One region of the Glutamicibacter mishrai genome, then DNA from elsewhere that is predicted to be linked to it. Evidence: riboswitches for the same ligand, from Rfam matches in the RefSeq annotation. Region 1 holds a riboswitch; each other region holds the start of a gene.
The links. A riboswitch is a leader RNA that binds a small molecule or an ion and turns the genes downstream of it on or off. The one in region 1 is predicted to bind S-adenosylmethionine.
Positions count from the first base shown of each region.

Region 1 (7,543 bases):
TCCATCGCGGCCACCGGAAGAAAAGCAAGCGACGCGAGGACGATACCGAAGGAAATGCCGCTCATGGAGAAGCTGGCGAAGAAGCCGCGGCGCCCTTCGGGCGCTTCCTCGGTGGACAGCGCCGAAGCGCCGGCTGTTTCCGCTCCTGCGGACAAGCCCTGCATCAGGCGCAAGATCACCAGAAGGGCCGGTGCCCAGTAGCCGGCTGTCGAGAAGTCCGGCAGCACGCCGATGAGGAAGGTTGCCGAGCCCATCAGCACCAGGGTCATCACCAGCGCCGCCTTGCGTCCCAGCCTGTCGCCGAGATGCCCGAAGAAGATCGCTCCGAATGGACGGGCGATGTAGGCGACGCCGAAGGTGGCAAACGAGGCCAGCAGCGCAATGGTCGCATCCCCGGCCGGGAAGAAGATCTTGGAGAAGATCAAGGAAGCCGCGGTCGCGTAGATGAAGAAGTCATAGTATTCCAGCGCGCCGCCGAGGAATCCCGCGAGCGCCGCTTTCTTGGCTCGCTTGAGCTTGCGCTGTTGCTCCTCATCGAGGTTCGGGCTCGTATGGGTGGTGGTCTTGCTCATGGGGTGTCCTTCCACAGCAGCGGGGATGATTCACGTCCTGCACTTATGCCAGTTGTACGCAATGCGCACATCTGTGCGATATGCGACAATGAATAAAGTACAGCAAAGGTGAGGCGTGTCACAAGATGTTAAACGGCCTGCGTCATCAACACTGAACCAGTTCGTCTCGGAAGGACAACAATGAGTTACGAGGACAACGCAACACAACTATTCATCATCGGATCCCACGCCTCCCACACCATGTCACCCGACCTCTGGAATCCAGTATTCAAAGAGCTTGGCAACAAGTGGGAGTATCTGACTTGGGACGTACCTGCGCAAAGCGGAATGCAGGAAGTGCATGACGGATTGCTCGCCGCGGACGTCATTGGCGCCAACGTGACCATGCCCCACAAGCAGTGGGCCGCGGCCATCGCGGACGAACGCTCCAAACAGGTCAGCCTCAGCGGCGCAGCAAACCTGTTGATTCGGCAGGACGATCAGCTCCACGGCTACAACACTGATCTGATTGCCGTAGAAAACAGGCTTGCCGCGAAATCCCATGATCACGTTTTGCTGCTCGGCGCAGGTGGCGCCGCTCGGGCCGCGCTGGTTGCGCTCAAGGGGCGCATCGGCACCGTCACCATCACGGACCGAAACCAGGATGTCGCAGCAGAGCTGTTGTCCCTGGCCAATGGCATGGGAATCCGGGGCAGGACCGTGGATTTCTCGCACGTTGCCGAAGCAGCCACGCAAGCCTCGCTGATCATCAATGCCACACCCATCGGCAAGTATCCAGAAGACCCAGCGCCTTGGGGCAAAACCCGGCTCACGCCTGGAACCTTTGTCTATGACTTCGTGTACGGCAAGCACGTCACGGGAACAATCCAGTCGGCCATAGACCAGGGCCTGGAATATTCCGACGGCTGGGAGCACCTGCTGCTTCAAGCCGAAGCGATGATTCCGCTGCTGGGCTTGGGAGAACAGACCGCTGCCCAGCTGCAGCTCTCCCTGAAGCGCATCCGCGAAAACAACTGAGCCGGGCTCTAGAACAGCGTGCCCGGCGCACCACCGAAGTCCGGATTTTCCAGCTTCAGCAATTCTGTTTTCGCTTCCAGTCCGCCCAGGTATCCGCCTAATGACCCATCAGTGCGCAGCACCCGGTGGCACGGCAGGACGATGGGGATCGGATTGGTCGCGCAGGCTGACCCGACGGCGCGTACGGCCTTCGGGTTGCCGATGCGCTCGGCCATTTGCGAGTAGCTCCAGGTATGCCCGTAGCCGATCTCGCCCAGCTCCAGCTGAACCTGGCGGCGGAAGGCAGTGGAGAGCTTGAGGTCCAAGGGCACGTCGAAATTGTGCCGGGTTCCGGCAAAGTACTCGTCCAGCTGCCTGGCCACGGCATCCAGGCGCGAAGGATCCTTGAGGATTCGCGGGCTGAGTTTTTGAGCGAGCAGTTCAAGGATCTTGTCGTGGTCTTCGGTTTCGAAGGCCACCCGCACCAGGCCAGCCGTGGTGCTGGCCAAAAGCAGCGAGCCTACCGGGCTATCAACGATGCGGTAGGAAACGTCGAGCAGTTCCTCGGCCTGCGCCTTGGCCCGAAGTTCATTGCCCAGTTTTTCCAAAAGCGCGGTTTCTTCTCCGGTTGCGGTTGGGTTGATTCTTGAGTCAGTCATGACTGCTCCTGCCACAGTGTGTCGTCGCCGAGTATCCGGCGAAGGTTCTTGATCCCGTCGCTGCCTGCACGCCGAGCCGCGGCCTCAGTCCCGGAAACCAGATGGGCTATATGCGCATAGCTCAACCCGCCGAGATACCTGTACCCGACTACCAGCCGTTGTTTCTGGGGCAATTGGGCAACCTCTTGCCAGAGCTGGAGGTTCTCCAGCTCCAGCCCAAGATCCGGTTGGCCGTCAGCGTGGTCCCATTGCTGGTGATCGTCAAGGATCTCCGGCTTGTTCCTGCGCAGTTCATCGATGGCCTTGTTGCGCGCGATACGCACCAGCCAGGCGAGGACATTGGCATCATCCGCCAGCTGCGGATAGGCCTTGAGCGCGGAAAGGAAGGTCTCGGACCAGGCGTCCTGGGCGCGGTGCTCATCAAGCAAGGCACGGCAAACCCGTAATACGTTCAGCCCATAATCCTGGACTATCCGCTCAAAGGGTACTTGCATGGCTCTCCTGAAGTTTGGCGCCTTGACGGGCTTTCACCATGTAAACGCAGTGCGCTGCAAAAGTGTGAGGTTCCGGAGAAGAAAACTTCCAGGTCCTAGCAGCTGACCAAATCGAGTTCTTCAGCCAGCTCGTTGAGGCGTTGGATATTGATCTGGATGATCTCGCCGTTTTCCACGCCTCGTGGCAGCTTGGTTCCAGCCAGTGCATCGCGGATGGCGCGCATGGTTGCGCCATGGCTCACCACGGCCACCTTCTTGCCGGCATGTTCCACCGACAGGTCAATCAAAGCGGGAATCGCCCGGCGCAGGATATCGTCGATGGGTTCGAGCTGGGACTGCAACGACACTGATTCCTCGTCGGAGACCTCGGCCATGATCCGGCCTTCCAACGGCCCGAATCCGCGTTCGATGAGATCCGGGACCGGCTGGCCGGTTTCTGCGTTTAATTCCTCGGCAATCAATGCGGCGGTTTCCTGGGCCCGGCCCAGAGGGGAAGCGAGGATCAAGGAGAAGCCCTGGCCTACCAATTCGCGGCCGACACCGCGGGCTTGTCCGCGTCCGGTGTCATTCAGTGGAATGTCGGTACGCCCTTGAAGGCGGCCAGCCAGATTCCAATCGGTCAGTCCGTGTCTGATCAACACCAGCGCAGTATCCATGAGTCCAGCGTACCGGCGAGCATGGATATCGAAGAATCTCCGATATTACGTCCAATACGCAACGTTACGACTCATAGTTAGGTCACGAACGGTCATGTTGCGAAGATTATTACACCATCCCGAGCGGCTGAGAGATCTGGTTCGATGAAGCCGCAGCAACCTGCCACATCCGGTGGTTACGGTGCTACCGCCAGAAACGATGCAGCCGCTTTTCCTGTTTAAGCAAAAACAGGAAGCGACATTGATTCCGGGATTCCTGCCTCGATCGCGCCACCGCCTAGCGGTGAATCGCGAAAACCCAATCGACAAGGAGTCGTAAGCCATCATGGCAGATCATCAGTTTGGATTCCGCACCCGCGCATTGCACGCCGGTGGCACCCCCGATGCCGAGCACGGCGCCCGCGCAGTGCCCATCTATCAGAGCACCTCATTCGTCTTCAAAGATGCCGATGACGCAGCCAACCTCTTCGCATTGCAGAAGTACGGCAACATCTACTCGCGCATCGGCAACCCGACCGTCGCTGCTTTCGAGGAGCGCATGGCTTCCCTGGAAGGCGGCATCGGCGCAGTAGCCACCGGCTCGGGCATGGCCGCCGAGTTCGTCACCTTCGCCGCCCTTGCCCAGGCCGGGGACCACATCGTGGCCTCCTCCAAGCTCTACGGCGGAACCATCACTCAGCTGGACGTCTCACTGCGCCGCTTCGGCATCAACACCACCTTCATCGACTCCAATGATCCAGCCGACTTCGAGGCCGCCATCCAGGAGAACACCAAGGCCGTCTACACCGAAGTGGTAGCCAACCCTTCGGGCGATATCGCCGACCTCAAGGGCCTGGCCGAGGTGGCGCACCGCCACCTGATTCCGCTGGTCGTCGACTCCACGCTCACTCCCCCATATATCTTGCGGCCGATCGAGCACGGTGCCGATATCGTGATCCACTCGGCAACCAAGTTCATCGGCGGCCACGGCACGACCCTTGGCGGCGTAGTGGTGGAATCCGGCAAGTTCAACTGGGGCAACGGCAAGTTCCCCGCCATGACCGAACCGGTAGCCAGCTACGGCAATGTCTCCTGGTGGGCCAACTTCGGCGAGTACGGCTTCCTGACCAAGCTGCGCAGCGAACAACTGCGCGACTTCGGCCCGGCGTTGCCAGCCCAGTCGGCGTTCCAGCTGCTGCAGGGCCTGGAGACCCTGCCTCAGCGCATGGACAACCATTTGGCCAATGCCAAGCAGGTTGCCGCATGGCTCGAAGCAGACCCGCGCGTCACCTACGTGAACTACGCGGGCCTGGAATCGCACCCGCAGCATGCGCACGCGAAGGAACTGCTGCCGATGGGAGTCGGCTCGGTCTTCAGCTTCGGCGTGAAGGGCGGGCGCGAAGCCGGCTCCAAGTTCATCGAAGCCTTGCAGCTGGCCAGCCACCTGGCCAATATCGGTGATGCCCGCACCTTGGTGCTGCACCCAGCGTCCACCACACACCAGCAGCTGAGCGCTGACCAGCTGGTTGCCGCCGGCGTTCCAGAAGACCTGATCCGCCTGTCGGTGGGTCTGGAAGATGTCGAGGACATCCTTTGGGATCTGGATCAGGCACTAACCGCTTCGCAGGAAGCCGTTGCTGGTTCTGCCGAAGAATTCGCGGCACCAACCTATGACGGTGCAGCTTGCGCCATTCCTGCCGCACCGAAGGGAGCTAACTAATGAGCACCACCGAACGCACCTGGGAAGGTCCGGGCGCAGCCGAGCGTCTGGGCATCCTGCGCGACACCAAGACCATTGCCATCGTGGGCGCATCGAACAAGCCCTCGCGTGCCAGCTACTTCGTCGCGACCTACCTGCTGTCTTCGTCCAAGTACAAGGTGTACTTCATCAACCCGGTACTGGATGAGATCTTGGGCCAGCCGGTCTACAAGTCTCTGGCAGATCTGCCAGAGACCCCGGACCTGGTGGAGGTCTTCCGCAAGCACGATGACCTGCCCTCGGTTTTGGACGAGGCCTTGGCTGTGGGCGCGAAGACCCTGTGGCTCCAGCTAGGTTCATGGCATGAAGACGTGGCACGCCGAGCGGAAGCAGCCGGCCTGAACGTCGTGATGGATCGTTGCGTCAAGATCGAGCACGCCCGTTTCCACGGCGGACTGCGCCTGGCCGGTTTTAATACGGGCGTGATTTCTTCCAAGCGCCAGGTGCTCGCCTAACCAGTCCTGATGATCTAATGCCGGCGCCGGGCAACTTATTTGGTTGCCCGGCACCGGCATTAGCTGTCTTTTACAGTCCAGCTCTAGGCGATCCGATAAGTTTCATCGCCGAATTTCGCTTCCACGAGCAACGTCCCACCGAGCGCTTCAACGTACCTGCGCAAAGTATCAACTTGTGCCCGCTCAACCGCGCCGTGCTCGATGTTGGAGACTCGTTTCTGGCTGACGTCCAGGACCTTAGCCATCGCGGTCTGCGTGAGTTCTGATTTTTCACGCAACTCCCTGGGACGATAGGCGCGGATTTCGGCGCGCAATTGATTCTCAAATATTGATGCGAGCTGTTCGTTCACAGGCCTTTGCGCCAGTAGCTCTTCGAGATTCTTAGTCATTGCGTCCGCCTTTCTGTAGCTGTTCTAAATGAGCTTCGTACAAATAATCCGCGACAGGAATGTTTTCTCGGTACCAGTTCTCCCAGTGTCCGCGCTTATCACCAGCCACCAATAAGTTGGCGTGCCCTGCGGGCTCATCTGCGAATTAGATGCGAATCCTTCTGGGACCCGGGAGCCTCAGCGCAGAATCACGTGAGCCTACGACTGTTCATCAAACGACATGAGCCAGCCTTCGATGATCTCGACATCAATCTCCCACATATCAAGATTTTGCTACCCATACGTTCTAGAACTCAAGAGGTATACGTGGTCACTTGAAAGAAGCTCAGATTAGTCGGCAAGAGTGAACCCGCGGCATCGGATCCCGAATGCCAGGACCTGCACAAACCGCGGACCCAGACTTGATTGATCAAAGTTTCCAGGCCGATTTTTGCGGCCCACAGGCATCTCATACGGCAAAATGCCAACTATAACCACTTTCAAATGTCCGGTTCGTTAAATTTCCCTCACATTTCACTTGACGTTCCCACGCATTCGGGCATAAAGTCATGGAAACACAGATTCATGTGGTGCAGGTCATGAGGAATCCCGGAGGCAGAAAATGTTCGCCGAAGAACGACACCGGCTGATCGTCGAGCAGCTCGAATCGGACGGAAAAGTTTCCGTCGCGCAACTCGCCGAACGCTTTGAAATCACCCGGGAAACGGTCCGCCGCGACCTCGCCCAACTCGAATCAGAGAACTTCTTGCGCCGCGTCCACGGCGGAGCGGTCACCACCACCGAGGCCAGCACCCGCGAGGAAAGCCACCTGGTGCGCACCGCAATCCACGCCGACGCGAAATCCCGCATCGCCCAGCGCGCCCTGAGCCTGCTGCCGGTCTCGGATGCCTCGGTCATCATCGATGCCGGCACCACCACCGAATTCCTCGCAGAACGCATGCTGCGCACCAACGCCAACGCCGGTTTGGTCGTCATCACCCACGCACTGCCCATCGCCTCGGTTCTGGTGCAGAGCCAGTCAGGCATCCTAGAGCTCATCGGCGGACGCGTGCGCGGACTGACCGGCGCGACCTCCGGAGCGCAGACCGTCGAGGAATACTCGCGGCACCGCGCGGACATCGCCTTCATCGGCACCAACGGCCTGCACGCAGGCTTCGGATTGAGCACCCCCGATCCGCTGGAAGCGGCCGTGAAGCGCGCACTGGTCACCAGCGCACGCCGCGTGGTCCTGCTGGCCGACAGCTCCAAGTTCGACCAGGAAACCCTGGTCTGCTTCGCCCGCCTGGATTCCATTGACACGCTGGTCACCGATCAGCAGCCCGGCGAGGAACTCGCCGCCGCCTTGGAAGCCGCAGATGTAGAAGTGGTGATCGCATGATTGTGACCCTGACCGTCAACCCGGCACTGGATAAAACCATTGAACTGGGCGAACCGCTCTCCCACGGCGCAGTACAGCGCGCCACCGCCAGCCACGTGCAGGCCGCCGGCAAGGGCGTGAACGTTTCCCGCGCCATCGCCGCGGCCGGCGTCCCGACCCTGGCCGTACTGCCCGGGGCCAGCACCGACCCGCTGATCACCGCGCTG
Region 1 is NZ_CP032549.1:2,039,741-2,047,283, reverse strand. Features, by position in the region: gene D3791_RS09685 (MFS transporter) at 1-572, opposite strand, end outside; gene D3791_RS09680 (shikimate dehydrogenase family protein) at 753-1,589, shown strand; gene D3791_RS09675 (methylated-DNA--[protein]-cysteine S-methyltransferase) at 1,598-2,227, opposite strand; gene D3791_RS09670 (RNA polymerase sigma factor) at 2,224-2,721, opposite strand; gene D3791_RS09665 (histidine phosphatase family protein) at 2,817-3,362, opposite strand; SAM riboswitch class I at 3,489-3,583, shown strand; gene D3791_RS09660 (O-acetylhomoserine aminocarboxypropyltransferase/cysteine synthase family protein) at 3,703-5,076, shown strand; gene D3791_RS09655 (CoA-binding protein) at 5,076-5,570, shown strand; gene D3791_RS09650 (helix-turn-helix domain-containing protein) at 5,654-5,959, opposite strand; gene D3791_RS09645 (DeoR/GlpR family DNA-binding transcription regulator) at 6,561-7,337, shown strand; gene D3791_RS09640 (1-phosphofructokinase family hexose kinase) at 7,334-7,543, shown strand, end outside.

Region 2 (7,543 bases), 470 kb from region 1:
CCGGAAGCACCGGGGCTCCGCTGTCATTGCACGAAGCTGGAAGCACCACGCTGAAGTCGTAATCGCGGACATAAGAAGAAAAATTATTGCCGACCATGCCCTGGGACCGGGTACCCGTGAGTTTATCCACGATCGTGGTTTCAAGCACTTCTAAAAGGGGAAATTCCTGATCGGTATTATTGGCAGAAACATGTACATTTGCGGAAATGATTTCCAATTCCAGTGCATAGCGGTCACCTTGGGGATTGTCCCAGTGAGCCTGGGAATTGAAACGGCGGTTGATCATCGTCAGGGCATTGCGAAGGTTCTCTTCGCGGCGCTCTCCGCGCGCCAAATTGGCGAAGTTTGTCGTGGTTCGAGAATTCGCAGAAGGGGAGTAATTCTCGTCGAATCTTGTGGTGCTAATGCTGAAATTTAATGCGTCTGCCATGATGGCCAATCTGTATTTGGGAGGCCTGGACAGGCCGAGGGGAAGTCGTTGCGTCAATCATGCAGGGTGATTCTTGATATCAGGTAACTCGATATAACTATGGATTCATATAGACTCAAACTATGGTTCAGGTTTCGAATGGATTGACACTGCAGCAGCTGCGCTATTTTGTGGCGGTGGCCTCGGAGGGGTCGATCTCGGCTGCCGCCGACCTCATTTACGTCGCGCAGCCCAGCATGTCGGCGGCGATGAAGGAGCTCGAATCGCGGGTGGGGCGCACCTTGCTGGTGCGCTCGGCCAGGGGAGTGACGCTCACCGCCGAGGGCGCAGAATTCCTCGGCTACGCCCGCCAGGTCCTGGAGCAAGTGGAACTGCTGGAGCACCGCTACCTCGGCCGGCCGGCGGCAAGACGACTGCTGGGTGTCTCAACCCAGCACTACTCCTTTGCGGTGGATGCCTTTGTCCGGATGGTCCAGGCCAGCGGGGCCGAGGAGTACCAGTTTTCGCTCCGCGAGACGCGCACCGAGGAAATCATCGAGGACGTGCGCACGCTGCGCAGCGATATCGGGATCCTCTACCGCAACGACTTCAACCGGAAAGTCATCGACAAGCTGCTGCGCGAATCCCGCCTGGTGTTCCACCCGCTGTTCCTCGCCGACCCGCACATCTTCGTATCGCGCAGCAACCCGCTGGCCACCCGTGACCAGGTCACCCTCGAAGACCTCGAAAACCTGCCCCGGCTGACCTTCGATCAAGGGGCGAACAACTCGTTCTACTTCGCCGAGGAAGTGCTCTCCACACGCTCCAGCCAGCGGGAAATCCAGGTCTCGGACCGTGCGACCATCTTCAACCTGATGATCGGCCTGGGCGGGTACACGATCTCCACCGGCATCATCAGCGACGAGCTGGATCCATCCATCGTTGCCATCCCGCTGGACATCGACGAGCGCATCGAGATCGGCTGGATCGATCACGCCGCGATCCCGCTCACCGACCAGGCTCAGCGCTACCTGCAGGAAGTCCGCGCAGTGGTGGCCAGCTTCGGGGTGGAAGTGCTCGGCTGAGCCGCCAACAGCGTAACTCTCGGTCATCGAGTGCCGCTCCTTCGTCATAAACTTCCGAAAAAGCCTTGAAAGTCTCGGGGGTATTCTCATTTTGGTGCGTCACAAAGTGGCGCCAGCCACCGCGTCATCATGACAAGTGCACGACATATGAAGCTTGGCGGCCTTGTATGAAGCCCGCCGCCCGATAGCGCTTGCACCCCTCGCAGCCCATGGCCAACCATGGAAGAACAACAAACCATCAAGAGCGACTAAGAGATCTGGCTCGTTGACGTCGCAGCAACCATCGGGAAACCGAAAGGTGCTAATGCCAGGAACGATGGAGCAGTTCCGAACGCGTTTTCGCGCTGTGCTTCGTGCCTTTGCACGATGCCTAATCGGTGCACTCCCTCGCAGAGAATCGAGGAGGAGCTATGAGCCAAGGAACCGACGCGGTCCACGCAGGATACCGCCCGAGCGGAGACTTCCGCCCGATGCTGCCGCCACTGCACAATTCCGCCGCCTACCAATTCCAGTCGCATGCCGAAGCGATCGAGAAGTTCGCGCTGCGCCAGGCCGGCTTCACCTACTCGCGCACCGGCAATCCCACCGTCTCGATCCTTGAACAGCGTGTGGCAGCACTGGAAGGCGGAGCCCACGCGGTGGCCACCGCCACCGGCCAGTCCGCGGTGGCGTTGTCCTTGCTGGCGCTGACCCAGGGACCCAAGCACATCGTGGCGTCCTCCTCGCTCTACGGCGGCACCGTGGATCTGCTCACCGACACCTTCGCCGACTTCGGCATCCGCATCAGCTTTGTCGACCAGGCCGATCCGGCCGCCTGGGCCGGGGCCATCGAGGACGACACCCGCGCATTCTTCCTGGAGTCCGTCTCCAACCCGCTGTGCACCGTGGCCGACCTTCCCGCTATCACGGCCATCGCCCACGAGCACAACATCCCGGTGGTCGTGGACAACACCCTGGCCACCCCGCTGAACGTGCGGCCGCTGGATCATGGCGCCGACATCGTGGTGCACTCGGCCACCAAGGGCCTGGCCGGACACGGCTCGGTACTCGGCGGGATCGTCGTGGACTCGGGGGAATTCGACTTCTCCGACACCGCGCGCTGGCCGCAAATCGCCGCCCCGCGAGTGCGCCTGAACAACACCTCGCTGCTCGAACGCCACGGACCGGCCGCCTACGCGATGCTGGTCCGCTCCAAATTCCTGCACGATCTGGGCCCAACCTTGGCCCCGGCCAGCGCCCAGGGCATCCTGGCAGGCATCGAAACCCTGCCGGTACGCGCCGCCCACGTGCAGCGCAGCGTCACCACCCTGATTCACGAGCTCTCTGCCCACCCGGGCATCGCGGCCATCCACCACCCGTCGCTGCCCGCCCACCCCAGCCACGAGCTGGCCAAGAAGCTCACGCCGAAGGGAACCGGCTGCGTGGTGGCCATCGAGCTGGCCCACCCGTCGCTGGTTTCCCCGGTGATCGACGGGCTCAAGCTGATTTCGCTGGCCGCAAATGTGGGGGACACCCGCACCATGATTTCGCACCCGGCCACCATGACCCACTGCCGGCTCTCTGCCTCCCAGCTGGCCGACGCCGGCCTGAACACCTCAACCCTGCGCCTCTCGGTCGGCCTGGAAGACCCAGCCGACCTGCTCGCAGACCTCACCCAGGCCCTGGATCTGGCATTGGACCAGGCCCTGGCCCCGCAAACCCAAGGAGCATGATGACTGGCTTCAACACCCAGGCCGTCCACGCCGGCCAGCACAAGGACCCGCACACCGGCGCGGTCGTCCCGCCGATCTACCAGACCAGCACCTTCATCCAAGACGGCATCAACGTGCTGCGTTCCGGGCACGAATACTCCCGCGGCTCCAACCCGACCCGCGACGGTTTCCAGGATCAGCTCACCGCCCTGGAAGGCGGGGCCGCCGGATTCGCTTTCGCCTCGGGCATCGCGGCCGAAGACGCCCTGCTGCGTGCGGTGCTCGAACCGGGCGACCACATCATCCTCGGTGCCGACGGCTACGGCGGCACCAATCGGTTGATCTCCAAGCTGCACAGCAAGTGGGGGATCACCTCCTCGGCGGTGGATATCACCAACCTGGACTCGGTGCGCGCCGCCGTGCAGCCGAACACCGCACTGCTCTGGGTGGAAACCCCCTCCAACCCGCTGCTGGGCATCGCCGATCTGGCCGGCTGGGCTGCCATCGCCCGCGAGCAGGGTGCCCTGCTGGTCGTGGATAATACCTTCGCCACTCCTTATCTGCAGCGCCCGCTGGATTTTGGAGCCCACGCGGTGGTCCACTCCACCACCAAGTACATCGGCGGGCACTCCGATGTGCTGGGAGGTGCGGTCATCGTGGCCGATCACCTCTTCCGCGGGCAATCCCTGGCCGAAGCGGTGGGCTACCAGCAGTTCGCCGGGGGAGCGGTGGCCGGACCGCAGGATTCCTACCTGGCCGCCCGCGGACTGAAAACCCTAGGCCTGCGCATGGAACGCCACTGCGCCACCGCTTCCACGCTGGCCCGCTGGCTCGATGCGCAGCCCGAGGTCACCCGGGTCTACTACCCGGGGCTTGAGAACCACCCGGGCCACGAGCTGGCTGCCCGCCAGCAGCACGGTTTTGGCGGCATCGTCTCGGTGGCCCTGAAGGACGAGGCGTCCGCCCGCGCCTTCGCCGAATCCATGGAGTACTTCCAGCTTTCGGTGTCCCTGGGCGGGGTGGAATCCCTGGTCTGCTATCCGCGCGAAATGACCCACGCTTCGCTGATCGGCACCGAGCTGGAGATCCCGGCCAATCTGGTCCGCCTCTCGGTGGGCATCGAAGAGGTCGAAGATCTGATCGCCGATCTGCAACGCGGGCTGGCCGCGGCCCGCGCTGCGTCCAAACCGGTCGTCACCCGGGTACGTGAAAAGACTCTGGAAAACGCCTGATCGCATCGAACCGCGATGATCGGGCGGCGTGCCCCAACCCTGGAGAATAGTAGATGGGGAAGGGTGGAGACATGATCGGAATTCTCAATCGGCTCATCGAGCATATCGAGGCGAATCTGCGCGAGCAGATCAACCTCGCTGAGCTGGTGCGCGCCGAAGGCACCACCGAATACCACGTGCGGCGGATGTTCTCCTCGCTGGCCGGCATGCCGGTCTCCGAGTACATCCGCCGGCGCCGCATGACCCAGGCCGCCGCGGACCTGCTCACAGGCGAGGACCTGCTGAGCATCGCGATCCGCTACGGATATGGCTCGGCCGAAGCATTTGGCCGGGCCTTCCGAGCTGTCCACGGCGCGTCCGTGGGTGATATCCGCGAGAATGGCGGCCCCCTTCGAAGCCAACCAATTATCAGGTTCAGCCTGCACGTCGAAGGGAATCGCCCCATGGATGCACGAATAACAGAACGAGAGAACTTCCAGCTCATCGGATACGCCGCGCAGGTACCGCTGATCCATCACGGTGCCAACCCGCACATCCAAGAGCACATCGCCTCCATCCCGGTGGCCGAACATGCCCGGCTCAAGGAACTCTCAGCCGCCGATCCGGCAGGCTTGCTGCAGGTCAGCGACCAGGTTGATGCGGACTACCAGGAAGGCAGCGAGCTGACCTACCTGCACGGGGTCGCGGTGCCCGCAGGCCCGGTGCCCGAAGACCTGGATTCCATCCAAGTTCCCGCCGGCCACTGGGTGGTTTTCAGCGTGACCGGGCCCTACCCGGCGGCCTTGCAGGAGCTCTGGGCCTCCACCGCCACCTCGTGGTTCCCGTCCAACCCGTGGCGATTGCGTCCCGGCCCGTCCATTGTTGCCGTGCTCGATCGGGCCGCTGATTTCAGCACCGCCACCTGCGAGCTGTGGTTCCCGGTGGAAGCCGACCGCTAGGCTTATCCACACCTCGTCACTGCATGCCCCGCGTCGTATCTTGCGCGGGGCATGCTCGTTCCTATGGACACAGCGCAGGCACTGAAGAATCTGGCTGAGGCGGGACAACTGATCGCCTCAGCCACTGCTGTGCTTTCCGGCGATCTTCTCGCCGGCCACGCCGCCTACTTCGCTTGGCTCACCGAGCACATCGGCCAACAGCAGGCCCGCGCCCAGATCGAGGCTGCCCACGCGGTGCGCCGCACCGGCGCGCACAAGCTGGACCGGGAATCCTTCCAAGCCATCACCGATGCCGGCACCAACCCCACGATCGAGCAGATCGAAGCCGCTGCCGGCCGCACCACCACCGGGCGCACCCATTTCAAGAGCGCCCGCGGCCTGATGCAGGACTGGCTGGATATCCCGAGTAGCACCGCCGGAAACCGGCTGATCCAGGCCGACTGCCTGATCGGTGGGATCGATGACGCGGGGCTTCCGCTGGATCCCTGGCTGCCTGAGCTGGCCGAGCAATTTGCCGATCCGTCCGTGGATCCGCGCCTGGTCGCAGCCGCCGCCCTCAAGCTGACGAGTGTCACAACGGAAGAAATTAGGGAGGACTAAGCCGTGTGATCGCCGTAGCCCGAACCGCAATTGCCGGACACGATATCGTTTTTTGTTGACATGAAGTTGAAGCGCTCAGGAGGCGCGCCTTTGGGCCGGGGTAAAGCTAAATCATCCGCGAAAAACCAGACGAAAATGCCGACAGGTTTGGACGACGAATATTAGACGATGGTTGCCTCTGCCGAAGGGTACAGTCCACTATGAACCAGCGCGAGATATGATGTTTAGAAGTACATGTGGTGGAGAACTGAACGTATCCTGTCGATTATCGAAAAATGTCTAGGATTCTCAACTGATTCAATGTCGGGCAGGGGATGAACTAAGTTTCAACTCAGCGTCTTGTTGTCCAGGAGACTTGTGATTTTCGCAATAATCTCACGCCCATCTTGTTGTTAACGAGGAATAGAATTTAGGTATGAATCTGCGCGATGCAGAGAACGACGGCAACCCATTCAACAATCGAACCGTGGGTCAGCCTATCTACGAAGTTGCATTGACCTCATCGTTGCGTAAGAACGCGAAGCTGTTACTTCCACCTGGGCCCGGGCGTAGCGTAGTAGTTATACCTGAAGCCGCTATCGGACGAGGTCGACCAGATGTTCTTTTGGTGGTCGTTTCCATTAGTTCTCTACATTCTTACATTCATTCTGGGCTGAAGATTTATTCTTTGAATCATGCGAGAGAGATAACATCAAAATTGTTAGATTCTAATCAGATGAAGAAGAAAAATCCGTTCGACGGATGGACGCGGAATTCATTCCGTCAGTTCTCAAATTCCGTGAATAATTCACTTGCAGTTGAAGCGAAAATTAAAGACTGGAAACAAGCGGTGCGACAAGCCAGCAGATTCAAGCACCTAGCCCATCGCTCAGCAATTATGATGCCAAATGCGCGTTTGTCAGAACGCCTTAACCCGTATTTAAAAACCTACGACCTTGGGTTAATTAGTTTTAGTGGAGCTGAGCCTACATGGATTGAACCAGCGCACAAGCAATTCCTGCGTCCCGAAAATCAACTTTGGCTCCTTGAATTAGCCGCGCGACAATTTAAAAATTAAATTCCTTCGGAATTTCTGAACGCACTGATTGCTTCCGATAAAATCTGTAATTTTATGGTGTAAGATCCCTCGAAAATCAGGTTTTGTCGGCCCAAGTCTTCAAACAATTGGAGACTTTGCTGTATCCACGACTCGACTGTATCAAGTCTATCTGGAATACTGAGATTAGTCAGAATTGAAACAAGATCACCCATGCTAACCATATGGTGTTTTTGTGAAATTCCACGTTTCCAATATTCTGCATCACTCATATATTCTTGGAAGAGTGCATCAGCTCTAGACTTTGGAATTAAGTGACTTGCGCCGACGCTCGAAATGACACTTAATTCACCATCTAGGCGGAGGGGGCTGAGTAGGGTACTGACGAAGCGGCGGGGTATTGGTTGCGCACCACCCGATTTTGGTCGCCATTTGTCTATGCTGAATCTTCTAAGTGAATTGTGCCAACCTGTGGCCACGCCAGTAGCACCAACAGCAAGGCCAAGAAGGCCTTCTATATCTGAATACCCCCATATGAGCTCGTAGCCGTTG
Region 2 is NZ_CP032549.1:2,506,740-2,514,282, forward strand. Features, by position in the region: gene D3791_RS11810 (DUF1852 domain-containing protein) at 1-430, opposite strand, end outside; gene D3791_RS11815 (LysR family transcriptional regulator) at 553-1,494, shown strand; SAM riboswitch class I at 1,727-1,817, shown strand; gene D3791_RS11820 (O-acetylhomoserine aminocarboxypropyltransferase/cysteine synthase family protein) at 1,905-3,206, shown strand; gene D3791_RS11825 (cystathionine gamma-synthase) at 3,206-4,417, shown strand; gene D3791_RS11830 (AraC family transcriptional regulator) at 4,489-5,355, shown strand; gene D3791_RS11835 (hypothetical protein) at 5,419-5,955, shown strand; gene D3791_RS11840 (hypothetical protein) at 6,371-7,012, shown strand; gene D3791_RS11845 (hypothetical protein) at 7,009-7,543, opposite strand, start outside.
Region 2: another riboswitch for S-adenosylmethionine. It lies ahead of D3791_RS11820 (O-acetylhomoserine aminocarboxypropyltransferase/cysteine synthase family protein); the one in region 1 lies ahead of D3791_RS09660 (O-acetylhomoserine aminocarboxypropyltransferase/cysteine synthase family protein).

Region 3 (7,543 bases), 650 kb from region 1:
CAAGCCTGCGCAGATTCGAAGACGCGAACAGCCACTTGATGTTGATTGCGATTTGATAAAAGTTCCAGGTTCAGCAAGTTCTATCAAATAAACCATGCTTGACTAGTAATAAGATCTATTTGCCCAAACTAATGATTATTTCCCTGGCGATATTGCCAGGTGCCGACGAACGAAGGTGCAATGAGAAGCAGCGAGGTTAATTATGACTATGACAAGTCACTGCCAACCGATGAAGCCAGCTTTGGATACATGGAGGATGAATTTTCCACGAGTTCCGATCTTGTTGATGCCACATTCTCCGTGATGCCCATACTCTTAGGGTTGGTTGCCGTAGTTTTCGTCGCCGTCGTGATTTTCATTGTTTATGCCCAGGCACGGAATTCGCGCAAGATCAAAAGCGCGGGCCTGGATCCTATTACTTTCGAAACCGATTTGAAGACTAAATTGGCACAATCCAATCTATTGGCACCGAAGCAGTCGTTGGAAGCAAAGCTGGAGGAGCTAACGAGCCTGCGGTCCCGCGGTGTCATCTCGAACGATGAATATTTGCAGGCCCGCCAGGATCTGCTCAAAGGCTGGGGCGAGGGGTGAAGCAGATCATCCCCAAGACTGATTGACGGATAGTTACCATAGGGTAACAATGTAGATTGTGCCTAAAGATTTTGACCTTGAAACTCCCGAATCCGCAATAGAGTCGCTTCATCCTTGGCGTCGTTATGTCGCATTGGGTGACTCGTTCACCGAAGGAATCGGCGATCCCGATCCATCAAATCCCGGCCGGCACTTGGGCTGGGCCGATCGACTGGCTCAGGAGCTGAGCAGCACAGTTCCAGATTTCGCCTACGCAAACCTGGCAATCCGCGGCCGGCTGATCGGACAGATCGTGGCCGAACAGGTAGCTCCCGCCATTGATTTGAAGCCGGACCTGATCTCCTTGTGCGCCGGCGGCAACGACGTGCTGCGGCCAGGCGGGGATCCGGATAAGATCGCCGACATTCTTGACGGCGCGGTATCGAAGCTCAGCGCGACGGGCGCGACCCTGCTGATCGTCACCGGTCCTGATATCCGCGATACGCCGGTGCTGGGAAGCATCCGCGGCAAGGTGGCCATCTACAACGAGAATATTCGCACCGTGGCTGCGCGGTACGACGCGATTGTGGCCGACATGTGGGCGCTGCGCGAATTGCATCAGGCCCAGATGTGGGCGCCGGATCGCCTGCACTTCTCCCCCATGGGCCATCAGCGCATTGCCGCCATGGCGTTGGAATCCTTGAACGTGCCGCATTCGATCGACACCGAGGTCGCGCCGGCGGCAGATATCCGAAGCTGGCGCGAGGCGCGGATCGAAGACCTGCAGTGGGCTCGCGAGCACCTGGCGCCGTGGGTGCTGCGCCGGTTGCGCCACCAGTCCTCAGGCGATGGCATTACCCCCAAGCGCCCGTCGGCTGCGCCATTCACCGCGCCGAAGCCCAATGATTCGCTGGGCGCCGGCGACAGCGCGCAGTAACCGGGCATTAGACAGCACGAAGGGACAGCGTCCACCGATCACTGGTGGGAGCTGTCCCTTCGCTTTATGCTTCTAGCGGCTGAAAACCCGGCTGCGCAAGACTCCGTCGAGCTGGCTGGCATCGGTCAGGAAGCCATCGTGGCCGATCGGCGAATCGATGTAATGCACCGTCGTGGGGGTCGCCAAGTTGGCCGCAAGCATCTCGGATTGCTCCGGGAAATACAGGCGGTCCGAGTTGACCGCGGCAACCACCACGTTGACCTTGTCCAGGCGCGCCAAGGCGACCTGCAGCGACTCGTAGCCGCGGGCCACATCGTGGCTCATCAGCGCCTCGGTCAGCACCAGGTAGCTGTTGGCATCAAAGCGGTTCACCAATTTGGTGGCCTGATGATCCAGGTAGCTTTCCACCTGGTAGCGGCCGCGCGGGCCGTCCAGCTGGCCTGTGGGCTGCTCGCCGGGCTGCGCGGTGCGCCCGAAGCGGGCCTCCAGCTCGGCTGCCGAGCGGTAGGTGATGTGCGCAAGGCGCCGAGCCAGGCCGAGCCCGGCATCCGGACGAGCCCCGTTGCTGTAGTAATCGCCGCCGTTGAAGTTCGGGTCCAGCCTGATGGACTGGGCCTGCACCTGGGCGAAGGCGATCTGTTCGGCCGTGGCTTGGGCGCAGGAAGCCATCACCACCAGGTTCTTGACCTGTTCGGGGAATTCGACCGCGTACTCCAACGCTCGCGCGCCACCCATCGATCCGCCGATCACCGCATGCCAGGAGGTGATTCCCAGCAATTGCGCGAGGCGGGCTTCAAGGCGCACCGAATCCTTGATGGTGACGAACGGGAAGCGTGAGCCGTAGGGCACGCCGTGCTCGTCGAGCGAGGACGGGCCGGTGGATCCATTGCAGCCGCCGACCATATTCACGGCAAGCACGAAGTACTTATCGGTGTCGATCGTGGCCCCGGGGCCGACAAATCCGTCCCACCAGCCAGCGCTGTGCGCGTCGCCTTGGGCAACATGGGCGTCGCCGGTCAGCGCGTGCATTACCAGCACGGCGTTGGACCGGTCGTCATCCAAGGTTCCCCAGGACTCATAGGCCAGCTCTACCTGCGGCAGGTAGCCGCCGAATTCGAAGTGGTGCTCACCGACGGCACTACGGCGCATCATGCCGTCTTGGCCGCCGGCGAGCTGTGGTTCTTCGGTGGTTGCAATGGATGCCATTCCTAAAGGGTTTCCTGCAATTCCTTGTTATCGCCGGCCGCGGAATCCAGGGCGGCAACAGCGTTGAAGCCCAGTTCCAAGTCGGCGAGGATGTCCTTGATGTTCTCCAGGCCGACGCTGATGCGGACCAGGCCGGGGCTTACGCCGGCGGCGATCTGATCGGCCTCGGAAAGCTGTGCGTGGGTGGTGGAGGCCGGGTGGATGGCCAGCGAGCGGACATCGCCGATGTTGGCCACGTGCGAGTGCAGCTCCAGCGCGTTGACAAACGCCTGTCCGGCGGCAGCGCCACCGGCAAGCTCGAAAGCGATAATCGATCCGGCACCGTGCTCGGAATACTTCTTCGCGCGCTCGAACCATGGCGAGGAGGCCAGGCCCGCATAGGCGACCTTCTGCACCTCGGCGCGGGCTTCGAGCCAGCTGGCTACCTCGCGCGCATTTTCGCCGTGGCGCTCGATGCGCAGGGACAGGGTTTCCAGCCCCTGGGCGATCAGGAAGGCGTTGAATGGCGAGACTGCGGAGCCCAGGTCGCGCAGCAGCTGCACGCGCGCCTTGAGGATGTAGGCCAGGTTGGCGCCGAGGATGCCGTCCACGCCCAGATCGCGGGCGAAGACCAGGCCGTTGTAGGACTCATCGGGGGTATTGAAGCCCGGGAAGCGCTGCGGGTCCTTGGCGAAGTCGAAGTTGCCCGAGTCCACGATCACCCCGGCGATCGCGTTGCCGTGGCCGCCGAGGAACTTGGTGGCCGAGTGGATCACGATGTCGGCGCCGAATTCGATCGGGCGGATCAGGTACGGGGTGGCCAGGGTGTTGTCCACCAGCAGCGGCACGCCGTTTTCATGGGCGATCTTGGCGACTTCTTCGATGTCCAGCACGTCTTGGCGCGGGTTGGAAATGGTTTCGCCGAAGAACGCCTTGGTGTTCGGGCGGACCGCGTCGCGCCAGTCCTGCAGGTTATCCGGGTCGGCCACGAAGGTGACTTCGATGCCCAGGCGCTTGAGGGTGTGCTTGAGCAGGTTCTGGGTTCCGCCGTACAGGCTGGGGCTAGCCACCAGGTGGTCGCCGGCCTCGGCGAGGTTCAGGATGGCGAAGGTGGTGGCGGCCTGGCCCGAGGAGAGCAGCAGCGCTCCCACTCCGCCTTCCAGATCGGCGATCCGGGTTTCCACCGCGTCGGTGGTCGGGTTGCCGATGCGGGTGTAGATCGGTTCCAGTTCCTGCAGGGCGAAGCGGGCGGCGGCGCTTTGTGCGGTCGGGAAGACGAAAGATGTGGTCTGGAAAATCGGCAGCGCGCGTGCGCCGGTGGTCGGATCCGGGGTTTGGCCGGAGTGGATCTGACGGGTTTCAAATGACCAGTTGTTGCTCATGGTTTCCTCCAAATAGCGTTTCATGACTATGGGGGTACACCACTGAGAAGACACCGACAGGAAGCACCTCATCAAGAAGTCTTCCAGGGTTACCCGCGCTTGTCCTTAGCCGCCTTGTGCAGCTAAGGGCCAGGTCTTCACCCGGGGCACCCCACCGCGGTTGGAGGGTTGCCGCCCAGTAAGCCGGGGCTTGTTACTGGGACTCATGACCTGTTTCCAGTGTGCCCGAAAACCGAAGATCTTTGCAATGCAAGCGCCCTGAAATGGTCGCAATCGGTCATATTTCACATACTTCGCGCTTTTGCCGCAGAGAATTCGATTCAGCAAAAAAGATTAGGGTCGCCTAAGTAGAGACTGCGGTCACATGTTGCCATGATGGCTTCATGATGAGGCTAGATCACGTTAGTTATGCCTGTGGCCCGGATGGGCTGCTGCCAACCGCGCAAAGAATCTCCGAGTCGCTCGGCCTGGAGTTCGTCAAGGGAGGCGTGCATCCGAGGTTCGGGACGCGCAATGTCATCTTCCCGCTCAAGCATGGACAGTACCTGGAAGTCGTTGAGGTGCTGAACCACCCGGCCAGCGACAAGGCCCCCTTCGGCCAAGCGGTGCGGGCTCGTTCGGAGCTCGGTGGCGGCTGGATGGGCTGGTGCGTTTCGGTGGACGATCTATCCAGCGCCGAAGACCGGCTGGGCCGCAAGGCGGTTCCGGGCAACCGCAAGTTCCCCGATGGCCGCGAGCTGACCTGGCAGCAGATCGGCATCAAGGGCTTGATCGCCGACCCGCAATGCCCGTACCTGATCTCCTGGGACGAGGAAGCCAAGGACCTGCATCCTTCCAAAGCCTTGGAGCCGGCCGGGGCGATCAGCGAGATCACCATTGCCGGCTCCCGCGATCGGGTGCTGGAGTGGCTGGGGCAGCCGGAAAACGTGCACCTGGGGGCAGTGACCATGGCCTACCAGGCGCCCAATGGCACTCCGGGCATCATGTCGGTGACCTTCGAAACCGAGAACGGCCCAGTGGTGTTGTAGTACATTGGCAGGTGGGGACAATGGCGTCCCCACCTTTCATTTTTATGCGCCGGCATCCAGGCGCTTGCCCAGGGCAAGGATCTGAAGATCGGTGAACCCAAGACGCTCGTAGAAGCCACGCACCGCGGTATTCTCGCTGCGCACCATCAGCTGCACCTTGGGCACGCCCCGCTCGGCGAGCCAGGCGCAGGCGGCATCCACCATCGTGGCGCCCAGCCCGGAGCCCTGCCTCTGCGGGTCCACCGCCACGTAATACAGCCAGCCGCGGTGCCCATCGTGGCCGGCCATCACGGTGGCCAGAACTTGTTCATCTTCGATCATGGCCAGCACCGTGGAGGTGGGGGTTTCCAAAGCGCGCCTGGCATCGGCGTAGGGATCGTTCCAGGGCCGGGTCAACCCGGTGTTTTCCCACAGCGCCACAGCATCGGGAATCTGTTCTTCAGCCAGCTCGAAAATCTGCATTCTTGCAGTTTATCCGGGTTAGCCGCCGATCCCGATCGCCGGGCCGATCAGCGCATATCCGACAAATCCGATGGCATCAAGCAGGAAGTGCGCGATCACCAGCGGCATTACCCGACCGTACTTGTGGTAGACCCAGCCGAAGACCACGCCCATGAGCATATTGCCGATCATCGGCCCCACTCCCTGGTAGAGGTGGTAGCTGCCGCGGATCACCGCCGAACTGATGATCGTGGTCCACAATCCCAGCTGCAGTTTTTTGGCGTAGCTGAACAGGAAGCCGAGCATCAGCACTTCCTCGAGCACCGCATGGCGCACCGCCGAGAGCAGCAGCACCGGCACGCTCCACCAATAGTCCCCCAGATTGGCCGCGGACAGCGCCGTGGTGATGCCCAGCGCCCGGCCGGCTGCGTAGACCCCCAGGGTGCCAAGCCCCATGGCCAGGAAAAGCCCTGTGCCGGCCAGGGCGTCGCGGCCAGGTTTGCGCAGGTCAAAACCGATCTCGCGTGTGCCGAGGCCCAGGCTGCGCTTCATCAGATACAGGGCCAGCGCCACCGGCACCAGCGCGAAAAGGATATCTAGCAGCTGGTAGGACAGGTCGAAGAATTCGCGGGTGCTCAGCTGGTTGTTCAGCGAGGTAGTCTGTTCGCGCAGCGGACCCCGCGTGGCCTTATCGGCAAAACTCATGATCGAATAGATCGCGCTCTGCCCCAGCGACAAGGCAAGGACCAGGGCGATCTCGAACTTCAGGATCTTGGCATTCACGTTCTCGATCATAGGCTGATCAGGCTGTGTGCGGGCTTTGGTAGCCTGAAGGTAGCGAATTAAAGGAGCATCTGTGTCCCGTCCTGCCACGGAAGAAGAACTGTCGATCGCCCGCCGATTGCGCCCCGATCTTTCCTGGGAGCACGCGTCGGTCAACGAGGGCGGACAGTTCCACAAGGTGGTGATCGCCAATCCGGACTCGGTGATCCGCATGGCTCGCACCATCGACGCCACCGAAGAAATGCCGCGCTCGATCAAGCTGCTTGAGCTCGTGTCCGATCAGTTGGACTACCAGATCCCGGTGGCGACCTCGCAGATCCAGACGGTGGACTCCCTGGGCTCGGTAGCCATGTCCTTCATCCCGGGCAGCGCCCATGAACCGCACTACGGGGACCCCAAAATCTTGGGCAAGCTGGTCAGCGACCTGGCCCAGGTCGAGCTTGAACCGCTGCGCGAGCACCTGGCCTCCCCTTTTGCCTTCCGCGGCTCGTGGACCGATGAGCGCCAACAGCAGTGTTTTGATGCTTTGCCTGAAGAATTGCGCGGCCCGGCCAGCAGCCTGTGGGCGCAACTCGATGAGTTGGCGCAGGTGCCGCCGAGCCTGGTCCATGGAGATCTGGCCGGGCACAATATGCACTGGGTGGATGAAGAGCTGATCGGCATCCTGGACTGGGATCTGGCCGCCGCCTGGGATCCGGCGCTGAACACCGCGTACTTGAGCCTGTGGCACGGGCTGGAGATGGTGGATTTGATTGCGCCGAGCCCTGATGAAGCGCATCGGGCGAAGATCTGGCTCGGGCTGATGAGCCTGGAGCGACTCTCGGATACCCTCTCGCGCACCGATGACCCAAGGATCGATAAGCTCTTGCGCAAGATCGGGCCGCGGATTGAGAATGCCGCGCAGGCTGTGGGGAGCTGAACATTGCGAAGTAGGTCCGTGGTACCAGCCGCTTTGCTGGCGATGGTTTCCCTCTGCCTTGGCGGATGCTCCGCCAATGATATTCAGGCTTCAGCCGACGCCCTGCACCAGGAGCATGAATTGGTATCCATTGGAACTGAGGTGACGCAGCCGAATCAAGAGTTATCGTTGGGTTTCCCACTGAACGGTGGACAGTATTCTCTGGCCATGCAATGTTCTGGTGAGGAGAGGTCGTCCACGATTGAATGGAACACCAGCGATAGCACGGACCACGGGGAAATCAATGTTCCCTGTTCGT
Region 3 is NZ_CP032549.1:2,693,567-2,701,109, reverse strand. Features, by position in the region: gene D3791_RS12720 (SHOCT domain-containing protein) at 181-591, shown strand; gene D3791_RS12715 (SGNH/GDSL hydrolase family protein) at 650-1,507, shown strand; gene metX (homoserine O-acetyltransferase MetX) at 1,580-2,713, opposite strand; gene D3791_RS12705 (bifunctional o-acetylhomoserine/o-acetylserine sulfhydrylase) at 2,716-4,074, opposite strand; SAM riboswitch class IV at 4,165-4,285, opposite strand; gene D3791_RS12700 (VOC family protein) at 4,458-5,102, shown strand; gene D3791_RS12695 (GNAT family acetyltransferase) at 5,145-5,564, opposite strand; gene D3791_RS12690 (CPBP family intramembrane glutamic endopeptidase) at 5,583-6,338, opposite strand; gene D3791_RS12685 (phosphotransferase family protein) at 6,400-7,245, shown strand; gene D3791_RS12680 (hypothetical protein) at 7,264-7,543, shown strand, end outside.
Region 3: another riboswitch for S-adenosylmethionine. It lies ahead of D3791_RS12705 (bifunctional o-acetylhomoserine/o-acetylserine sulfhydrylase); the one in region 1 lies ahead of D3791_RS09660 (O-acetylhomoserine aminocarboxypropyltransferase/cysteine synthase family protein).

Region 4 (7,543 bases), 910 kb from region 1:
CAGATCCTTGCGCTTGGCACCACTGGTCGAGCCATCCAGATAGCCGTGATCAATGCCTAGTTCTACGGCGATGTCCTTCGCTTTGGTCAGGAAGCTAGTGAACTGGCTGAAGACCAGGATCTTGTGGCCCTCGGCGACGGCATCGCCCATCATTTCACGCAGCAATTCGAGCTTCGCGCTGGCACCGTCCCCTTCGCCTACCAGTGAGGGGTCCAAAGCCAGCTGGCGAAGCAGCGTCAAGGACTGCAAGATCTTGAATCTGTTCGAATCAACATCATCCACCAAACCGAGCACTTCCTGACGCACACGCTGGAAACGACGATCATAGGCTTTACGGTGGCTTGGCTCCAGTTCCACTTCCAGGATCTGTTCGGTCTTGGCAGGTAATTCTGGCACAACTTGTTCTTTGGTACGGCGAAGGACGAAAGGACGCAGACGGCTCTTGAGCCGATCCAGCCGTTCCTTGTCCCCATCAGCGATCTGCTTTTGGTAATTGTCTTTGAAGGCGTTTTGACCGCCCAGCAATCCGGGAGCAGCCATCGAAACCAGAGCCCACAGTTCCATCAGGTTATTTTCCATCGGAGTGCCGGTGACCACGAATTTGCATGGAACTGGCAGCTGCCGAGCTTGCTTGTAGCCCTTGGATGTGTGGTTCTTTAGCTGTTGCGCCTCATCCATGATCATGACGGAAAAGCCGGCGGCTTCGAATTCCTCATAGGACAGCCGGAAGATCGTATAGCTGGTTACGATCAGCTGGGCATCGCCCAACTGATCGGCTACGGTTTGGCCGGCCTTCTTGGCTGTCGAGGTAATGCCCCACGTTTTGAGGTTCGGGGTGAATCGGTGGGCTTCATTGATCCAGTTGCCTACGACGGATGTCGGAGCCAGGACGAGGAACTTTTGATCTGGATTCTCAAGGCGGGCCTGTTCGAGACAAGCCAGCAATTGGACGGTCTTGCCCAGCCCCATGTCATCTGCGAGTACCCCGCCCAACGAGTGGGTGCGCAGGAAATTCAACCATGAAAGCCCCTGTTCCTGGTAGGGGCGAAGGTTCGCTTTGAAGCTTTCGGGAAGCTGCACCTTTTGAAGTTCTTCACCGCGGCTGAGCTCATTCATGTTCTGCAACCACTGGCTATGCTGGGCTTCGATGATGCCCAGATCCAGCAGCTCGTGCCACCAGTCAATGCTTAGCTTGTGGACTCGAATCGTATTGCCTTCGACTTTGCCTAGTTCGCCAGCTTCTGCGATCAGCTGGCGCAATTGCGCGAAGTCTTCACTTGCAATGGGAATGACCGTCATGTCTTCAAGGACCAAGTAATCCAATCGCAGAGTGAGTGCTGCCAGCAACAACGCGAAGGGCACCTTGATGTCATCGATGGTGACTTCGACCGTTAGATCAAACCAGTCGCCGGTGTTTTCACCGGCCTCGATAGAGACCGTTGCCGGCGTATCAAGGATCCGATACTTAGGTAGCTGATTCTGCGCTTCGATGAGAATATCTGGGTGTTCTTCAAGCAACGGCAGGGTATAGACCATGAAGTCGATGGACTCATCGATGCTCAACTCGCGGTCCTCGTAGATCCCGCGTGAATTCACGTTGCCTAACGCCGAGTCGTCGCCCAATTTATCCTTGATTGAAGCCAAGATCTCTTTTTCGACGCTGCGCTGCTTGGTCGCTTTGGGCGCGTACTTCCACGAATAGTGCAGATTCACCGTTTCGGCAGTGCTGGAAACTCGCAGCCTCAACACCGGGCGAGGAGGCTCGGGAATGGCGTAGGAAACGTCAGCGCTTTTCAACGGTGCCAATGCCCTCATGCGGTCCAGATGGGAATCTTCGAATCGTTGGACATCGGTTGACGGAATGAACTGCACACCAGAAGCGATAAAGGTCGCTAGCTCGCCCGAAACGGGCTCGGCAAATTCGGCCAGTCCCCAGTCCTTGGATTTCTCCAGCGGTTTCGACGAATACGCCAAAAGAGCTGGCGGGTTGCCGATAGGCAATAAGTGAGTGTGCTCCTCTACAGGTCCTCTGAGGATGCCTTCTACCGTCAACCCGTTCTCGCCGCGACGCATATCCAGGTACGCCTGGGCCTGTACCTCGCTGAAGTTCACTTCAGATTTGCCTGAAGTGGCACCGTTGATGATCGCTACGCCAGCGTCCCGAAGCTCTCCAAATGCAGCTATCAAGTCCCTGCCGGGCACCTCCATCAAGGAAATCCAGTCCTTGGCTTCCCAGAAATGACCATACTTCTGCTTTTCTGCGTGCTCTCGCAGACGGTTCAGTTCAATTACCGCTCGGCGCTGTTCCCGAGGGAAATGTTCGTCAAAGGCCACTGATTTCCAGCTCACCCCGGACTGCACCCAAGGACTCTTGCTTCCCCGCTTAGCTGGGCGCGCTTGAAGAGTCAGCAGGTCGTCGCCACCATACCGAGGCGTTCTAAGAATCTTCAGGATCAGCCCCAAAGGTTCTTCAATAATGTCTATTTCGTCCTCGGGCACCGGCAACAGTCGGTTAAGATTTCGCTCCCACTGAGGTACTGCATTGCGACGCCACGCGTATGGGTCCGATTCGATGTCAGAAACAATCAGCGGATCATCCTCGTCGCTGAGGACCTCTAGGAGTAACGCCGCCACCTCTGCGCAGCTTTTTTCGGATGGATGCCCTGAGCAAAATCCTTCAAATTCAATGCGATCCCCCACAATGTGGAAATTCGCCACCACTTCAAGACCTGCGACCAGGCCGGTGACGCCTGAACTGCTAACCCTTTGGTATCGGTCAACGTCTTGAACGAGACCCGCTTTGTGATACATCCGTCCAGCACGAAGTTCATCGTCAGAGACCAATAAGTCCAGAGATTCAAAGTTCAGCTGGAATTCCATCATCGCCATCCAAAAGTAGTGCGTTAGAGCGGATTGCTACCCTCCATCCTATCGATGCATAGCGACAAGACAGCCATGACGAAACGTTAAGTGGATACTTTACCGAGCCCAGTGTTAGCGGATAAAAAGGAACTACTGAATCACGAGTTCCACTCATCAAGGCCCTGGCTGAGCGGACGGCAACCCTTGAGCCATTGTGCGGGGTGCCCCAGGTGACGATTCGACGCATCTTGAAATCCAAGATCGTAAACGATGGCGCCCCCTGCGCCAGAAAGGGGATGACTCCCCCATGTCTCACGCAACAGCAAAACTCTCAGTAGCCGAGGACCGTTCACAGCGCCTTCAAGAAGCAGGTGCAGGTTGGGGCGAACGGATTTCCGCCGCACCGCATAGCGCCGCGTTGACCTTTACGGTCCAGGGCGAAGGCTTTGATTCGGTGGCCAGCAATATCCGCGCCGGCAAGCATACCTTCACCGTCGATGAACCAGCAGCGCTCGGTGGCAGCGACGTGGCCGCCAGCCCCGTTGAATACGCTTTGGCAGCTTTGGTGTCCTGCCAGGTCGTGGTCTATCGGCTCTACGCCGAGAACCTGGGAATCCAGGTTGACGATGTCCAGATCACTGCGGACGGGCAGCTCGATGTCCGCGGGCTCTTCGGCATCGATCCTTCCATCCGCCCCGGCTTCTCTTCGGTGGACCTGAAGGTGCAGATTGCTGGTCCGGAATCCGCCGAACGCTACGAGGAATTGCGCCAGGCAGTAGATGCACACTGCCCCGTGCTTGACCTCTTCGCCAACCCGGTGCCCGTCACCACCTCGGTGCAGCTGATCGAAGCCAGCTAGCCTAAGCTGAAAACAGCAGTGCACTGTGGCGGCCATTGATACTACTGGCCGCCACAGTGCACTTTGGGACTCGCGAGAGCTACTGGTCCAGGAAGTTGAGCAGCACCTTGCCCGAGGTCGAGGAGTCCTTGGCGGTTTCAAAGGCTTCAATCCCATCAACCACTGGGAACTCATGGGTGACGGCTGCACCTATCTGCAGGGAGCCGTCGGCCAGGGCTTCGAGCACCTGATCGATTTCGCCGTTGAAGCGGAAGGAACCGACTAGTTCCAGTTCCCGGGTGATGGCCAGTGAAATCAGCGCGGGCTGTTCGCCGCTTGGCAACAGGCCCACCATGACCACTCGGCCACCACGCACTGCGCCGCGGACCGCTGAGGCCAAGCCGCGATAGTTGCCGCTGGCCTCGATCACCACATCTGCGTTGATGTTGGCGATGGCTTCCTGGTCATCGGCGCGCAGGGTGGAGGTGGCGCCCAGTTCCCGGGCGATGGCCAATGGCTTCTCGTGCATATCCACTGCGATGATCTCGCTGGCGCCGCCACGCTTGAGCACTGCCACAGCGAGCGCGCCGATAGGGCCGGCCCCGATCACCAGGGCCTTTTTGCCTGAGACATCTCCGGCACGCGAAACGGCATGCCACGCCACCGCTGCCGGTTCGGCCAGCGCGGCATCGCGCAGCGAGAGTCCCCCAGGCAGTTCGCGCAGCATGCGCGTTGGCAGGTTCACTTCGCGAGCGAAGGCGCCTTCGGTGTGCGGGTAACGGGCGGCCGAGCCGAGGTAGGTGCAGCCCGGGGAAAGATTCGGACGATCTGCCGGGTACGGTTCGCCGGTGTCCCCCGGTGTTGCGGGGTGCACGGCGATCTTGGTTCCGGCTGCTGGCCCGCTGCCATCGGTGGCGGCTTCAATGACAGTTCCCACGATCTCGTGTCCGAGAATCATCGGTGCCCTGAGGATGGATTCCCCGGCGGCGCCGTGGCTCCAGTAGTGCAGGTCCGATCCGCAGATGCCGCCGTACGCGATGGCGATGCGTGCTTCGTCGGCCTTCGGTGCCGGCACGTCGATCTGTTCGATGCGCAGGTCTCCGGCGGCGTGGGCGACCACAGCCATGGTCGTGGAGGAAAGGGTGCTAGACGACAACGCTCATGCCTCCGTCGATGAAAATGGTTTGCCCGTTGACGTAGTTGGAGCCATCCGATGCCAGCCAGATGGCCGGGCCGGCCAGGTCCTCGACGGTGCCCCAGCGGGCAGCCGGGGTGCGGCCCAGGATCCACGAGTTGAACTTTTCATCGTCCACCAGGTTCTGGGTCATCTCAGTGTGGATGTAGCCCGGTGCGATGCCATTGATCTGCAGTCCAGCGCCAGCCCATTCGGCGGTCATGGCGCGGGTGAGGTTGCGCAGGCCGCCCTTGGCTGCGGTGTAGGCGGAAATGGTCGGGCGGGCCAGGTCGGTTTGCACCGAACAGATATTGATGATCTTGCCTTCGCCGCGTTCCACCATGCCGCGGGCTACTTCGCGTCCTACCAGGAAGGCGCTGGTCAGGTTGGTATCGATCACTCGCTGCCAGTCGGCGACTTCCAAATCCAGCATGGGCACGCGGTGCTGGATTCCGGCGTTGTTCACCAGGATGCGGATGGCGCCGATGTTCTTTTCGATGGCTGCGATGTTCTCGCGTACGGAGGCGTCATCGGTGACGTCGAAGCAGACGCTGTGGACCCGCTCTTCTCCGTAGCGGCTGGTGAAGTCCGCAGCGGTTTCGGCCAGGCGCTGTTCGTCCCGGCCGTGCAGGATGATGGTGGCTCCGGCGTTGGCCAGGGCGCGGGCCAGTTCGCGGCCGATGCCGCGGGAGGACCCGGTGACTAGGGCCAATCGTCCGGATAGGTCAAAGAGTTGACTCATGAATTCCCTCGCATGGAAGTGTCGATGGTTCATCGACGGGAACCCACTGCCGGTAAAAACCAGCTGCCGTATCCGCAAAAGTAGCCCCGTCGCTTTCCCAAAACATATCAGACATAAGGGAGTCGTGGAGCTATAAAGTCCTACTTATTGAGTTGTTACGCTCCCGGCTACATCGACCGCGTCTGCGAGTAGAACCAGTTGATGTGCTCTTCGAGCAGCTGGGCTGCGCGCTCGCGCTGCCCTGTGGCGAAGGCGTGGTGGATGGCCTTGTGCTGGCGGCGCAGAACGCGCACCACCGGCTGCCATGCCTCATCGCTGGGCACCGAGTCGGAGACGTAATCGCTGATTGAATTGCGCAGCGATTCCATCATGGATTCGACCACCGAGTTGCCGGCCATGGACGCGAGCAGCACATGGAATTCTGCATCAATGCGGTGGAAGGCCTCGCGCGAGAGCTGCGGATCATCCATGCGCATGATCAACACCGCGGTGCGGTCGATCACCTGCTGGGCATAGACCGGGTCACGTGGGTTCATTTGCGCGGCCCAGGTCTCCAGCAGGATGCGCGACTCGACGATCTCGCGGACGTTGATCCCCTTGGCCGCCAAGTGCAGGCGCAAAGCCTGCGAAATGCCGGCCGAGGGGTTGGAGATGATCACCGCTCCGGAGTTGGGTCCGGAGCCGGTGGAAGTCTTGATAATGCCCATCACGTCAAGGATGCGGATGGCATCGCGCACCGAGGCGCGGGAGATCCCATGCTGCTCCGCGAGCGCACGTTCACCGGGAAGCTGGTCCCCCACGGACAACTTCTCGGTACGCAGATCTTCCTCAATTGCTTGAAGCACGATCTGGTACGCACGCGGAGCTGGGTTAATTGGCATCGGATCTATTTTAGCCGGTCAGCTAACTATGGAAGCATCCAGGAGAGCACCGGGGTGGACTGCAGGTAGACCAGGGCGCACAGCACCAGCAGCATGCCGACCGACCATCCGGCGACCTTCTTCAGGATCACCGATTCCTGGCCTTCCATCTTCACGCTGGTTGCGGCGATGGCCAGGTTCTGCGGGGAGATCAGCTTGCCGACCACGCCGCCGGAGGTGTTGGCGGCAACCAGCAGGTTCGGATCGATGCCGGCATTGATGCCAGCTGTTTGCTGCAGCTTGGCGAACAGTGCGTTGGCCGAGGTGTCCGAACCGGTCACCGCGGTGCCGATCCAGCCCAGGATTGGCGAGAGGAAGGCGAAGAATCCGCCGGCGCCAGCCAGCCAGGTGCCCACGGTGATGGTCTGGCCGGACAGGTTCATCACGTAGGCCAGACCCAGCACCGAGAGGATGGTCAGCGCGGCGAAGCGCATGTTGTAGATGGTCTTGCCGATCTCGGACAGGCCTTCGCCGAAGGTCATCGCGTACTTGCCGCCACCGGTATTGCGCGAGTAGACAAAGGCGACGATCACGCCGGTGATCAGCAGCAGGGTGCCTGGCGAGGAGAGCCAGGAGAAGGTGTATATGGTCGAGGAGACGGCCTCGCCATCGGCATTGACCACCTTGCCATGCAGGCCCGGCCAGCCGAACTTGATGTCGGTGCTCGCCAGCCAGGCCGGGATATCGATGCCCAGCTTCCACAGCTTGGCCAGTCCGAAGATCACGATCACCAGCAGGTATGGGAACAGCGCCATCCAGGTGTTGGCCTTTTCCAGCTTGTTGCCGCTCTCCACCGGCAATGCGGCGGCTTCGGCGGTCAGCACGCGGGCACGAGCCTCGTCGGCGCCCTTGGGAGTCCAGAAGCGCAGCAGGATCACCGCGGCGGCCAGGCCAACGAGCGAAGCGACGATGTCGGTCAGTTCGTAGGAGAAATAAGTGGAGCACAGCCACTGGGCGATGCCGAAGGAGATGCCGATGGTCAGCGTGGCTGGAAGTACCTGGCGCAC
Region 4 is NZ_CP032549.1:1,127,200-1,134,742, forward strand. Features, by position in the region: gene D3791_RS05355 (DEAD/DEAH box helicase) at 1-2,634, opposite strand, end outside; SAM riboswitch class IV at 3,019-3,138, shown strand; gene D3791_RS05360 (OsmC family protein) at 3,170-3,721, shown strand; gene D3791_RS05365 (L-idonate 5-dehydrogenase) at 3,801-4,826, opposite strand; gene D3791_RS05370 (SDR family oxidoreductase) at 4,846-5,616, opposite strand; gene D3791_RS05375 (FadR/GntR family transcriptional regulator) at 5,784-6,497, opposite strand; gene D3791_RS05380 (L-lactate permease) at 6,524-7,543, opposite strand, start outside.
Region 4: another riboswitch for S-adenosylmethionine. It lies ahead of D3791_RS05360 (OsmC family protein); the one in region 1 lies ahead of D3791_RS09660 (O-acetylhomoserine aminocarboxypropyltransferase/cysteine synthase family protein).